2 regions of the Ensifer sp. ENS06 genome follow, and region 1 is predicted to be linked to the other one. Evidence: riboswitches for the same ligand, from Rfam matches in the RefSeq annotation. Region 1 holds a riboswitch; the other holds the start of a gene.
The links. A riboswitch is a leader RNA that binds a small molecule or an ion and turns the genes downstream of it on or off. The one in region 1 is predicted to bind FMN.
Positions count from the first base shown of each region.

Region 2: another riboswitch for FMN. It lies ahead of IB279_RS06750 (DMT family transporter); the one in region 1 lies ahead of IB279_RS13045 (6,7-dimethyl-8-ribityllumazine synthase).

Region 1 covers NZ_JACVBC010000002.1:790,334-797,599, forward strand. Annotated here, with positions in the region: gene IB279_RS13025 (ABC transporter substrate-binding protein) at 1-141, shown strand, start outside; gene IB279_RS13030 (ABC transporter permease subunit) at 325-1,206, shown strand; gene IB279_RS13035 (ABC transporter permease) at 1,203-1,985, shown strand; gene IB279_RS13040 (ABC transporter ATP-binding protein) at 1,997-3,058, shown strand; FMN riboswitch at 3,172-3,321, shown strand; gene IB279_RS13045 (6,7-dimethyl-8-ribityllumazine synthase) at 3,414-3,887, shown strand; gene IB279_RS13050 (low temperature requirement protein A) at 4,267-5,550, opposite strand; gene IB279_RS13055 (RpiB/LacA/LacB family sugar-phosphate isomerase) at 5,762-6,205, opposite strand; gene IB279_RS13060 (triose-phosphate isomerase) at 6,248-7,015, opposite strand; gene IB279_RS13065 (DeoR/GlpR family DNA-binding transcription regulator) at 7,012-7,266, opposite strand, start outside.
Region 2 covers NZ_JACVBC010000001.1:1,359,927-1,367,192, reverse strand. Annotated here, with positions in the region: gene IB279_RS06755 (esterase-like activity of phytase family protein) at 1-1,466, opposite strand, end outside; gene IB279_RS06750 (DMT family transporter) at 1,534-2,448, opposite strand; FMN riboswitch at 2,536-2,718, opposite strand; gene hupB (DNA-binding protein HupB) at 2,843-3,118, opposite strand; gene lon (endopeptidase La) at 3,339-5,759, opposite strand; gene clpX (ATP-dependent Clp protease ATP-binding subunit ClpX) at 6,144-7,266, opposite strand, start outside.

The DNA of each region.
Region 1 (7,266 bases):
GTTCCGCAGGAGCTGATCGACGCCCTGCCGCCGGCAGCCGCTTACGAGAAGGCCTACTTCCCGACGCTCGAAGAAGTCGACGCCAACAAGGCTGCCGTCACCGGCGGCTGGGATTCCGTCGTCGGCGCGAACGTTCAGTAAGCCTTTCCACAGACATGTCGCCCCGACCGGTTTTCCGGTCGGGGCGCATAGGTTATTCGTAAGAAATTCAAGTCCTTGGAGCGAGATCCGGTAGCCGTGCGCGGCTTCGTCGGTTTCCCGCTTCTTGCTTGCAACAATCGATAACGCCCGCGTGGAAAACGCGGCTTCAGGGGCGCGAACGGAATGTCATCTGCTAAACCCGACGCCAGCCCGCCGGCGCGTCGCCTACCGCTTCACTGGCTGGGCATTCTTCCCTTTGCCGCCTTCGTGACGCTGTTCCTGCTTTTGCCGACGATGAAGATCGTGGTCGGCGCGTTTCAGACGCCCGATGGCAGCTTCACGCTCGACAACATCCGCGGCCTGTTCACGCCCTCGATCCTGGCTGCCTACTGGATCTCCATCAAGATCAGCATCGCCTCCGCACTTCTCGGCTGCCTGATCGGCTTTGCCATGGCGTCCGCCATCGTCTTCGGCGGCTTGCCGAAGGGGATCCGCGGACCGCTTCTAACCTTCTCGGGCGTCGCCTCCAACTTCGCCGGCGTGCCGCTCGCTTTTGCCTTTCTCGCAACGCTTGGACCTGTCGGCATCGTCACCGTCTTCCTGCGCTCGAACTTCGGGCTCGACCTCCGGATGCTCGGCTTCAACCTGCTGTCCTTCTGGGGGCTGACGGTCACCTATCTGTTCTTCCAGATCCCGCTGATGATCCTGATCATCACGCCGGCACTCGACGGCCTGAAGCGCGAATGGCGCGAGGCCGCCGAGATCCTCGGCGCCACCGGCCTGCAATACTGGCGCATGGTCGCCTTCCCGATCCTGCTTCCGTCGCTGCTCGGCACGCTGGCGCTGCTGTTCGCCAATGCCTTCGGCGCCGTTGCGACCGCGATCGCACTCACCGGCTCGTCGCTCTCGATCGTGCCGATCCTGCTCTTTGCTCAGATCCGCGGCGACGTGCTCGGCAACCCGCATCTCGGTTACGCGCTCGCCTTCGGCATGATCGTCGTCACCGGTATCGCCAACGCGATCTACATCTGGCTGCGCAGCCGCAGCGAAAGGTGGCTGAAATGAAGAAGATCTGGGCCTGGGGAGCCCTCGTTTTCGGCCTCCTCTATTTCACCCTGCCGCTCATCGGCATGACCAACTTCTCCTTGAAGATGCGCCGCGGCGAATACTCCTTCGACGCTTACCAGAAGGTCTTCGCCGACCCGCGCTTCCAGGAGACCTTCACCTATTCGGTGCTGCAGGCCTTGTTCACCATCCTCTTCGGTGTTCTCCTCGTCGTGCCGACAGCCTACTGGGTCCGCCTCAAGCTGCCGCGGCTGCGCCCCGTCATCGAGTTCATCACGCTGCTGCCGCTGGTCATCCCAGCGATCGTCATCGTCTTCGGCTACATCCGGCTCTACAACACCTCGAGCTGGCTGCCGTTGACGGGCTCGCTCACCGGCACCAACATCCTCCTGATGTTCGGCTATGCGACGCTTGCGCTACCCTACATGTACCGCGCAGTCGACACGGGCCTTCGCACCATCGACGTCGCCACCTTGACCGAGGCCGCCCAAAGCCTCGGCGCCGGATGGACGACGATCCTTGCCAAGATCATTCTGCCGAACGTGCTCGTCGCCGTGCTCTCGGGCGCCTTCCTGACCTTTGCCATCGTCATCGGCGAGTTCACCATGGCGGCCTTGCTCAACCGCCCGGCTTTCGGCCCCTACATGCAGCTCCTGGGCGCCAACCGCGCCTATGAACCGGCCGCACTCGCCGTCATTGCATTCGGCATCACCTGGGGCTGCCTCGGCCTCATCCAGCTCGTCTCGCGCTTTCAAAAAAGCGCGCCTCCTAAGGCCTGAGGACCGCACCCATGAGTTTCCTGTCACTCACCAGCATCAAGAAGTCCTTCGGCCCGGTTCACGTCGTGCACGATTTCAACATGGACATCGAAAAGGGCGAGTTCGTCTCGTTCCTCGGACCATCGGGCTGCGGCAAGACCACGGTCCTGCGCATGATCGCCGGCTTCGAAAGCCCGACCAGCGGCAAGATCGTCATCAACGGCCGCGACCAGAACTCGCTGAAGCCCAACCAGCGCAACATCGGCATGGTGTTCCAGGCCTATGCGCTGTTTCCCAACATGAACGTGCATGACAACGTCGCCTTCGGCCTCAAGGTCGCAGGTACAGACAAGTCGGAGATCGACGCGAGGGTGAAGCAGATGCTCGGGCTGATCAAGCTCGAGCACCTGGCGGACCGCTTCCCCTACCAGCTCTCCGGCGGCCAGCAGCAGCGCGTTGCGCTTGCCCGCGCCATTGCGGTCAAGCCGCAGGTGCTGCTGCTCGACGAGCCGCTGTCGGCGCTCGACGCCAAGATCCGCGTGTCGCTGCGCGAGGAAATCCGGCAGATCCAGCAACAGCTCGGCATCACCACCGTGTTCGTGACCCATGACCAGGAAGAAGCGCTGTCGATCTCCGATCGCATCGTCGTCATGAATGCCGGCCGCGCCGACCAGATCGGCACCCCCTTCGAGATCTACAACACGCCGTCAACGCGTTTCGTCGCCTCCTTCGTCGGCACGCTCAGCATCATCGAAGGCAAGGTCGCGGACCCGGCCGCGGGTGCCGTCACGATCGGCAACCAGCAGATCGCGCTGAAGGATCCGATTGCCGGCATGAAGGGCGGCGACAGCATTTCGCTGGCGCTTCGTCCCGAAGCGGGCTCGATCGCCGAGGGCGCCACGGGCGACACGTCGCTTGCCGGCGAGGTCGTCTCGACGAGCTTCCTCGGCTCGGTCATCCGCACGCGCCTTCGCGTCGGCGGCGACGTCATCTCCTTCGACATGTTCAACAATCCGGGTGTGGCCCCGCCGGTTTCCGGCGACAACGTCACGCTGCGCTTTGCCGCCAAGGACCTCTTGGTCATCCGCGAGTAAGCGGATCGGAACGATTTCTTCCGATGGCTCCAAACACTGGAAAAATCTGTCGTGATTTCTGGCATTTTCGTCGCACCGTGCGTTTGACCGCGCGCGGTCGCGCTATATAGTCGCGTTGTTCTCAGGGCGGGGTGAAATTCCCCACCGGCGGTAGCGGCCGAAAGGCCGAAGCCCGCGAGCGCCTCAGGGTTTCACCCTGGGGGTCAGCAGATCCGGTCAGATTCCGGAGCCGACGGTCACAGTCCGGATGGAAGAGAGCAAGCAGCAACGTGGGTCCCCGCGACGGGACCTCGCGCGCATGCATGTTCGCCCGACGGGATCATTGGAAACGCCAAACCCTGAAAGGCTTGAGACCATGACCATTCTTTCCCACCCCGCCGCCAAGATCGCGATCGTTCGTGCCCGCTGGCATGCCGATATCGTCGACCGCTGCGTCGATGCCTTCGTCACGCAATGGACGAAGCTTGGCGGCTCGGCAGCCGACGTCGAGATCTTCGACGTACCCGGCGCGCTCGAAATCCCGCTGCATGCGCAGACGCTGGCCAAGACCGGCCGCTATGCCGCGATCCTCGGCACCGCCTTCGTCGTCGACGGCGGCATCTACCGCCACGATTTCGTCGCCGGCACCGTGCTCGACGGCATGATGCGCGTGCAACTCGACACCAATGTGCCGGTGCTTTCCGCCGTACTGACGCCGCACAATTTCCAAGAAAGCGAACCGCTGATCGCCTTCTTCCGCGAGCACTTTGTTACCAAGGGTACTGAGGCGGCCAACGCCTGCGCCCAGATCCTCGACGCCCGCGCCAAGCTGGCGCTGGTCAACGCCTGATCCGCGAGATGCGGTTGAGGTTGGCTCGCCCCTCATCCGCCCGGTGAAGGCTTGCCCCTCATCCGCCCGGTGAGGGGAATGCCCCTCATCCGCCCTGCCGGCCACCTTCTCCCCGCGGGCGGGGAGAAGGACACAAGCGGCACCCTTGTCGCGCAAACTCTCTCCCCGGGGCTACCGAGAACGGCCTTCCACCCGGGTCCATCACAAACTCCGAGGCAGCTTGCGTTCTCGTTCCCTCTCCCCGCCGCGGGGAGAAGGTTAGCGTGAGGGGGCAGCGGCAGGGGCGAACAGCGCCGAACGCTGCGCTTGAATCAACCTCTGAACCACCTGAATCGGCTCACCAGCTTGAGCCGGCAACGCGCTGTTTCGGCTCGCAAAATCAATGCGCAGCCTCGTTCTTGCGCAGGCTGCGATCCAGTGCCGCCACGCGGTGCCGGTGCCCCGCCACCTCGTAGCCGACGATGGTGACGACGGGCGCGAGCATCAGGATGATCAGGCACTTGGCCATGTCGAGCCCGGCCATGGCCGCGACCACTGACGCGGCCAGCACCACTGCCGTGCCCGCGAGCAGCCAGAGATGCAACCGCTCCACCTGCTGCATAAGATAGGCGTACATCGCATAGAGCAGCCCGATGTAGCACGCGACGGGCACCGCAACGGTCAGCACCGTTGCGACCGAGCCGATATGCGCCTTGTGCTCGATGTAATAGGCCGCCACATGCAGGCCGGCGCCAGTCGCCACGATCGAGGCGAAGATCGGCATGTGGCCGTAGCCCCAGACGAAGGAGCGTTTTTGACGGTGCCGGTGCAGGATCTCGGCGCTCGGCAGCAGAAAATAGATCCACCACATGCCGAAGGTGAGCCCCGTACCGGCGAGGCAGACGAGCGCGACATCGAGGTTCCAGCCCTGCCCTTCGACCACGGCGGAGATTGAGGCGACCGTGCCGACCACCCCTTCCCCAAGCGCGATGATCGCGAGCAGCCCGTAGCGCTCGGCGATGTGATGGGCATGCCAGGGCGTTCCGCCGTAGCGCATCTCGGCGACATAGGGGCCGAGCATCTCGATCGCCGTCAGCCCCACGACCATGACGAAGGTCACCAGCAGCGAGAAATCGAAGAAGATCAGAACGACCCAGCCGAGCTGGGCGAGGCTGATTGCTTTGACGTAGGCCATGCAGGCATCCCGTCGGGCCGGGTCCTGCCGGCTGGCGCGCAGCCATTGGAAGAGCATTGCCACCCGCATGACGACATAGCCGAGCACCATGATGCCGTTGTCGAGATGCTCACCCTTGTCGATCGACTCGAACATCGGCGGCAGGCCGATCGCAAGGATCAGCACGCCGACCATCTGCACCATGGTGACGATGCGGAATACCCAGTCGTCCGTGTCGTAGGCGGAGGCAAACCAGCTGAAATTGATCCAGGCCCAGCAGATGGAGAAGGTCGCAAGCGCGAAGCCGAAGAGGCCGGAAAAGAAGTGCCCTTCGGCCAGGAAATGAGCAAGCTGCGAAGCCGCCAGGCTAAAGGCGATGACGAAGGTCAGGTCGAACAAGAGTTCGAGCGTCGTCGCCGTCCTGTGATGTTCATGCGTGTCGCGGCCGCTCATGCGCGCCACATGGTGGTGCGCGCTTTGATGCGGCTCGGTCGGGGTGGTTTCACTCATGCGGCGACGCCCTTCAATTGACGATCCGCAAGAATATTCAAATATTTGCAGAAGCTTCGTCAAGGCGAAGCGGGAGACCGGACATGAAAACGCCCGGCATCGCTGCCGGGCGTGTCGTCACAATGCCTGAGGGAGGATCAACGGCATCGCGAGATAAGGTAGGGCTTGAACCGGGAACCGGATGCAGACGGCAAGCCGCCCGCCCCTTTCCTCAACCGGCTCTTGCGGCATCCAGGCGATTGATCGCCTCGACATTGCCGGCCGAAGAGCCGTTCGGGTCGAACTCGGACGCGAGCCAGGTGTCGACGATCGACTTTGCCAGCTCCGGACCGATGACGCGGGCGCCCATGGTGATGATCTGGGCGTTGTTCGACTTGGCGGCCCGCTCGGCCGAATAGGTGTCGTGCGTCAGCGCCGCGCGGATGCCCGGCACCTTGTTGGCCGAGATGCATACACCGATGCCGGTACCGCAGAACAGGATGCCGCGGTCATGCTTGCCCTCGACAACCTGCTGCGCCAGGTTCTGTGCGAGGTCCGCATAGAAGCCGGACTGGCTGAGATCCACGACTTCCACGTCGCTGCGGCCACCGAGATGGGCGGCAATGACATCCAGCAGGGGCTTGCCGGCGCTGTCGGCTCCGATTGCAATCTTCATGATTGTTCCTTTCGTTCTTCTTGAGCTGCAACGGCCGGGGGCTCAGATCGCCTTGGCGACACGCTGCAGAATGTCGAGATAGCCAGTGACGTCCCAGGCGGAGCGGCCGATGAAAAGGCCGTCGATATGCGCCTGGGTGATCAGTTCTTCGCAATTGCCGGGGTTGACGCTGCCGCCGTAGAGCACCGGCACGCGACGGCCGAGGGCGGCTTCCGCCACCTCTGCGATGCGCTTGTGGCGCTCGTCGGCATAGCCAGCCGTCGCCGGAATGCCGTTGACGCCGATCGCCCAGACCGGCTCGTAGGCCAGCAGGATCGTCGCCTTCTTCGCCGCGCCTTCGAGAAGTGCCAGCGCGCCTTCGACCTGGCGCTTCAGCACCTGATCCGCCTCGCCCGCTTCGCGCTCGGAAAGCGTCTCGCCGATGCAGATCAGCGGCACCAGACCATGGCGCACGGCGGCTGCCGTCTTCAGGCCGACGGTGCGGTCGGTCTCGCCGAAATGCTCGCGCCGCTCGCTGTGGCCGAGCTCGACCACATCGAGGTTGCAATCCGCAAGCATCGGCGGCGACACCTCGCCGGTCCAGGCGCCGGCATCGTCCCAATGCATGTTCTGCGCGCCGACCTTGACGCTGGTGCCCGAAAGTCGCGCCTTGACCTCGCGCACCGCCGTGAACGGCGGAATGACGAAGCGCTGGATGCGGTGGTCGCGCGAAGCGTCGGCAGCCGCCAGGCCGTCGGCAAAGACCATCGCCTCGGCAAGCGTCTTGTTCATCTTCCAGCTGGTGCCGACCCAAAGGCCTGACTTGCTCATGCTTTCTCCTTGAGATTGTCGATCCTGACCAGCCGGATGCCTGCCTCTTCGAGCGGTGCGGCATGTTCGGCCGAAACTTCAGCGCCGGTCAGCACCGCGTCGAAGGAATCGAGCCCGGTCAGGAAATGGAGCGCAGAGCGCCCGAATTTGTCGTGGTCCACTAAGAGGTATTTGCGCTTGGCCGCCTTCACCATCAGGCGCTTGGCCTGCACCACCTCCTGGTCCTGGTGGAAGGCCGTGGTGCCTTCGAT
Region 2 (7,266 bases), on a different contig from region 1:
TGGGTGGCGTCGATGGTGAAGATCGTGGGCTGCGACGAGTAGACCGAATCGTTGACGGCGCGCAGGAAGCCGGGCTTGTCGGCGACGGCAGCGAGACCGGAGAGTGCGCCGAAGCCGATCGGCAGGCCATCCTTCTCGGCGGAGCGGATCTGCGGATAGACCGCTTCGCCCTCGGCACGCTCATAGATCATCACGTGCGAGCGCGCGCCGCCGTCCTCGACGAGATCGACTTCGTTTGCGGTCGCAAAGAGATTGCGCGCGGGGATCGCGACGGCGCCTTCCGGCGAGATGCCCGACGGCAGGAGCTGCAGCAGCTCAGGCTCGGCGCCCGTATCCTTGTAGACGCCGACGATCGAGGCACGCTCGGACAGAACGAAGAACAGGTTGTCGTCACCGAACTTCGCCGCTTCCAGGCCCTCGGGCTCAACGCCCTTGGCCGAAGAGCGCTTCTCGGGATAGTGGCCGATGGCGGCAATCGCATGCTCGAAGCTCGCGCCCGATTCGAAGAGTACCTTGCCGGTGGTGTCGAAGATCGTGAAGCCGCGCGAACCGCCTTCATAGTCGCCTTCGTTGGCAACAACGATGCGGTTGTCGTCGAGCCACTTCACCGCGTCGGGCTCGCGCTTGCGGCCCGGCTGCTCGTCCTTGAAGGCAATCGCGCCGTTGCGCTTGGTGTCGATGTTCTTGAGGTCGACCGTGCCGGCAGAGAAATGCGTCTTCACCGTTCCCGTCTTGCCGTCGATGATGACGATGTGGTTGTTCTCCTGCAGCGTCAGCGCGATCTCGTCCTTGCCGTTGAAGGAAACGAATTCCGGCTCCGGGTCTTCACCGGCGATTTCGGCAAGACCGGTCAGCGTCACGCGCTTCAGCGAACCGCAATCGGCAACACCATCCTTCAAAGACAAGATGACGAGGTCGCCGGCCGGCATCTGCGGGATCTTGCCGTCGTTCAGCTCTTCATCGCGCTCGTTCTCGATGGCGATGGCCGCCAGCGTGCGGTCCTTGTTGACGGCGATCGAATCCGGCTGGCCGCCGAGATCGCAGGTGGCATCGACTTTCTTCGAGGCCAGATCGACGATCGCAAGGAGCCCCGAAGGCTTGACGAAGCTTTCGCGCGTGTTGACCGCGACGAGTGCCTTTGCACCGGCGATGGTGACCGAGGTCGGCTCGCCGTCAAAAGAGACCGTGCCGGCTGCCTTCGGCGCCTTGGCATCGGTGATGTCGATCAGGCCGACGCGCTTGCCGGGGCTGTCGGAATAGACAAGCGTGTTGCCGTCTTCGCTGGCCGTGATGATTTCGGCAGATGTCGGCGCCTTGCGCGCATCGCCTTCCGGCAGGTTATCGGCAACAGCAAAGGATGCAATGCGGTTGAAGACGGGCTCGGCCGCCGCAGGAAATGCTGCGGATGCAAGAAGAACGGCCGCAAGCGCGGTCACGCGCGAAGTGATGGTCATGAAATCCCCCATGTGCGAACACTGAAAACATGGGGGTTCTGCGCGATGCCGATGACAGCCGAATGACAACGCTTGGGTTTTACACCGTTCCGGTTGCAGGCGCGGCGCGCTCGCGCCGCAACTCGTTGCGCATGATGAACAGCGAGGCGCCAAGGATCAGCACTGCGCCGACCCAAAGATATCCTGTCGGCGCGTAACCGAAGACCAGCCAGCCCGCAAAGACGTTAAGCGGCAGCTTCAGATCGTCGAAGGGCTGCACATAGGCGGCGTCGGCAACAGTATAGGCGAGCGTCAGCAGATATTGTGCGACTACGGTCAGTATCCCGGCGAGCAGCAGGAAGCCGAGTGCTGTCCCATCCGGCATGGTGAAGCCGGCCGAAAGCGCGATGGCGCCGTTGATCGGGGTCAGAAGCACAAGCAGCCATACGGTGATCGTTTCGGGGCGCTCGAGACTTGTGAGGCTCTTGGTGATGAGCGACGAAGCGCCCCACAACAGCGCCGACAGGATCGGCAAAAGGGCGGCCCAGCTGAAGCTGTCCGACCACGGTTCGAGAATGATCATCGCCCCGGCGAAACCGACCGCGGTTGCGGCCCAACGCGCCGCGCCGACGCGTTCACCGAGAAACAGGCGGGCGCCGAGGATGATGAAGAACGGCGAGGTCATGACCAGCGCGATCGCCTGCCAGATCGGCACGTGCGCCAGACCGGAGACCCAGGCCCCCACACCGAAGGCGGCCAGCACCACGCGCGCGATGTGACGCCAGGGATAGTCGGTGCGCATGGCCGACAGCCCGACGCGTCGCAGAAACGGCAGTGAGAAGAGGAAGGCGAAGGCATATTGCCAGAACGCCATGGCGGTGGCTGGAAAACCGAGCTTCATCGTCAGCCATTGGGTGACGACATTGAGGCCGGCGAAAGCGATCCCGGCCAACACCATGAAGCCGGCTCCGGCCATGGCGCGCGAGGAGGAAAAGCCGAGGGAAGTCTGATTCATGTCATGCACCCTGAAAGCGGACCAAACACAAATCAGGACGCATGAGCGCACGGCACGACGCCGGGCATCCCTGCCCTTCGTGCCAGCGACCATTCTCTTTCATCCGGACTATGACCGTCGGCTCCGGAGTTGCACCGGATCTGCTGACCCTCTCCCCAAAAATCGAGGAAAGGCGCTCGCGGGCTTGGGCCACCTTCGCGCGTCTCCAAGACGCCGCGCTGTCATGCCCTTACCGCCGGTGGGGACTTTCACCCCGCCCTGAGAATGGGCAAGCCCTAGAGCAAATGACGGACACCCGCAAGGGCTGCCCCCAAAATGCGAAAGGGTCCGGCTTGCGCCGAACCCTCGAATACCTGGACTGCCGGCCTCGTGTCCGGCCGCCAAGCAAATCTCATCAGCCGTTGACGGCATCCTTCAGGCCCTTGCCGGCCGTGAACTTCGGCACGTTGCGTGCCGGGATGTCAACTTCCGCACCCGTGGACGGGTTACGGCCCTTCGAGGCTTCGCGGCGCGAAACCGAGAAGTTGCCGAAGCCGACCAGGCGAATGTCGCCGCCGTTCTTCAGCTCAGCCTGGATGGTCTCGAAAACTGCATCAACTGCAGAAGATGCGTCGGTCTTGGAAAGTCCGGCCTTCTCAGCAACGGCAGACACGAGCTCATTTTTGTTCATGTTTCCACCCCTTTCAGATTGGTTCGAAACGACTGTGTTTTAAGGCGCGGCGGCTTGCGCTTCGCCCGCGTCTTGCCTTTCCCAATTGCGCCTAATCCCTTGGAATGCAAGGCTTGCAGGGCGCTTTTACAACAAAAAAGACCGGCCAATGGCCGGTCTTCCCAATTTTTCTGCAAAATGAGCGCCGCGCGAGCCGGCTGCACCCATTTTCAAGCGCCCGTCAGTGGGCGACGGAGGAGCCTGCTTCGTCCTGCGAATCAACCGGTGCTACGGTTGCCGGCTCGTTTGCCGGGTCCCAATCGATCGGTTCCGGCATGCGCACCAGAGCGTGTTCGAGCACCTCGCCCACCCGCGAAACCGGGATGATTTCGAGCGCGTTCTTCACGTTGTCCGGGATCTCGGCGAGATCCTTGGCGTTCTCTTCCGGGATCAGCACCTTCTTGATGCCGCCCCGCAGCGCTGCCAGGAGCTTCTCCTTCAGACCGCCGATCGGCAGCACGCGGCCGCGCAGCGTGATCTCGCCGGTCATTGCGACATCCTTGGAGATCGGGATGCCGGTCATGATCGACACGATCGTGGTTGCCATGGCGACGCCGGCCGAAGGGCCATCCTTCGGCGTCGCACCTTCCGGTACGTGCACGTGGATGTCACGCTTGTCGAACAGCGGCGGTTCGATGCCGAAGTCGATTGCGCGCGAGCGGACATAAGAAGCCGCCGCGGAAATCGATTCCTTCATCACGTCGCGCAGGTTGCCGGTGACGGTCATGCGGCCCTTGCCGGGCATCATGACGCCTTCGATCGTCAGAAGCTCGCCGCCGACCTCAGTCCATGCGAGACCGGTGACAACACCGATCTGATCGTCACGTTCGGCTTCGCCGTGGCGGAAGCGCGGAACGCCCAGATAGTCGTTGATGTTGGCAGCGTTCACTTCGACCTTCTTGGCCTTGCCCTTGATGATCTCGGTCACGGCCTTGCGGGCGAGCTTCATCAGCTCGCGTTCGAAGTTACGCACACCGGCTTCGCGGGTGTAGGTCTGGATGACCGCCATCAGCGCGCCGTCTGTGACCGAGAATTCCTTCGGCTGCAGCGCGTGGTCGCGGATCGCCTTCGGCAGCAGATGCCGCTTGGCGATTTCCAGCTTTTCCTCTTCCGTGTAGCCGGCGATGCGGATCACTTCCATGCGGTCCATCAACGGCGCCGGGATATTCAGCGTGTTGGCGGTGGTGATGAACATCACGTTGGACAGGTCGTATTCGACCTCCAGGTAGTGGTCCATGAAGGTCGAGTTCTGTTCCGGATCCAGCACCTCGAGCAGCGCCGACGACGGATCGCCGCGGAAGTCCTGGCCCATCTTGTCGATTTCGTCGAGCAGGAACAGCGGGTTGGACCGCTTCGCCTTCTTCATCGACTGAACGACCTTGCCCGGCATGGAGCCGATATAGGTGCGGCGGTGGCCACGGATCTCGGCTTCGTCACGAACGCCGCCCAGCGCCATGCGCACATATTCGCGGCCGGTCGCCTTGGCGATCGACTTGGCGAGCGAGGTCTTGCCGACGCCCGGAGGGCCGACGAGGCACAGGATGGGGCCCTTGATCTTGGTCGAACGCGCCTGCACGGCGAGATACTCGACGATGCGCTCCTTGACCTTGTCGAGGCCGAAATGATCGACGTTGAGCACTTCCTCGGCATGGTTCAGGTCGGTCTTGATCTTCGACTTCTTGCCCCAGGGCAGGCCGAGCAGCCAATCCAGGTAATTGCGAACGACGGTGGCTTCCGCCGACATCGGGCTCATCTGGCGCAGCTTCTTCAGCTCTGCATCAGCCTTTTCGCGCGCTTCCTTGGAAAGCTTGGTCTTGGCGATACGCTCTTCGAGCTCGGCCATCTCGTCGCGGCCGTCCTCGCCGTCGCCGAGTTCCTTCTGGATCGCCTTCATCTGTTCGTTGAGGTAGTACTCGCGCTGGGTCTTCTCCATCTGGCGCTTGACGCGCGAGCGGATGCGCTTTTCCACCTGCAGGACGGAGATCTCGCCTTCCATGAAGCCGAGCGCCTTTTCCAGGCGCATCTTCACGCTGGTGGTCTCCAGCATTTCCTGCTTTTCGACGATCTTGATCGACAGGTGCGAAGCGACCGTGTCGGCCAGCTTCGAATAGTCCTCGATCTGGCTGGCAACGCCGACGACCTCGGGAGAGATCTTCTTGTTGAGCTTTACGTAGCTTTCGAATTCGGAGACGACCGAGCGGCTGAGCGCCTCGATCTCGACCGGATCTTCCTCCGGCTCGCTCAGGCTATGCGCCGAAGCCTCATAGAATTCCTCGCGCGGCGTGTAGCCGTCGATTTTGGCGCGCGCGCGGCCCTCGACCAGTACCTTGACGGTGCCGTCGGGCAGCTTCAGCAGTTGCAGAACGTTGGCGATGGTACCGACTTCGTAGATCGCAGACGGTTCCGGATCGTCGTCGGTGGCGTTGATCTGGGTGGCAAGCATGATCTGCTTGTCCGTGCCCATGACTTCCTCAAGCGCACGGATCGATTTTTCGCGGCCGACGAAAAGCGGCACGATCATATGCGGGAAGACTACGATGTCGCGGAGCGGCAGGACCGGGTAGGTCGCGCTTTCAGTCGCCGGTGACGTTTTGTTCGTCATGTCATTTCCTTTCCGTCCCGATTTCGGGCCCGTATCCGGGAGCCCTACAGGCACTCCCGGCTGTCATATTTTCCACATGAAAGTGGAGTGCGACCGCGTCCATTTCAAGGCTCGACGCAGACATCCACAAACAGTGGCCGGGTCCTTCTGACTACGCATCAATGCTGTTGCGGACCTTGCGACGGACTACAAGCTCATGGACCGCAACCATTAAGGTCCTTCATTGAATCGTCACATCATTGCGTTGTTTGCGGCACTTTAGCAACAATCGAATTGTGAAATCTGCGCCCCGGCGCAGGTGTCTCAACAGCTAAGTGTGAACACATGAAGCAGACATGAAAAAGCCCGCACGAGGCGGGCTTCTCAAAGGGTAATTCAGGACGCTCAGGCCGAAACGTTGGTCTTTTCGTCCGACCGTTCCGAGTAGATGTAGAGCGGCCGGGCAGCGCCCTTGACCACCTCGTCCGAGATAACCACTTCGCGCACGCCTTCGAGCGTCGGCAGCTCGAACATGGTGTCGAGCAGGATCTTCTCCATGATGGAGCGAAGGCCACGGGCACCAGTCTTGCGCACGATCGCCCGACGCGCGATCTCGCGAAGCGCGTCCTCGTGGAAGGTCAGTTCGACGTCTTCCATCTCGAACAGGCGCTGGTACTGCTTGATCAGAGCGTTCTTCGGCTCGGACAGGATCTGGATCAGCGCATCTTCATCGAGATCTTCCAGCGTCGCCAGAACCGGCAGACGACCGATGAATTCCGGGATCAGGCCGAACTTGACGAGATCTTCCGGCTCCAGTTCGCGCAGAACTTCGCCGACACGGCGATCTTCCGGCGAGCGGACCGTTGCGCCGAAACCGATCGAGGTCTTCTCGCCACGGGCGGAGATGATCTTGTCGAGGCCGGCAAAGGCACCGCCGCAGATGAACAGGATGTTGGTCGTATCCACCTGCAGGAATTCCTGCTGCGGATGCTTGCGGCCGCCCTGCGGCGGTACCGAGGCAACCGTGCCTTCCATGATCTTCAGAAGCGCCTGCTGCACGCCCTCGCCCGATACGTCGCGGGTTATCGACGGGTTGTCGGACTTGCGCGAAATCTTGTCGACTTCGTCGATGTAGACGATGCCGCGCTGGGCGCGCTCGACGTTGTAGTCGGCAGCCTGAAGCAGCTTCAGGATAATGTTCTCGACGTCTTCACCGACATAACCGGCTTCGGTCAGCGTCGTTGCGTCGGCCATGGTGAACGGCACGTCGATGATGCGGGCGAGCGTCTGGGCGAGATAGGTCTTGCCGCAGCCGGTCGGGCCGACCAGCATGATGTTCGACTTCGCAAGCTCGACGTCGCTGCCCTTGGCGGCGTGCGCCAGGCGCTTGTAATGGTTGTGAACGGCGACCGAAAGGATGCGCTTCGCCTGCTGCTGGCCGATGACGTATTCGTCCAGAACCTTGATGATTTCCTGAGGCGTCGGAACACCGTCGCGGGACTTGACCATCGAGGTCTTGTTCTCTTCG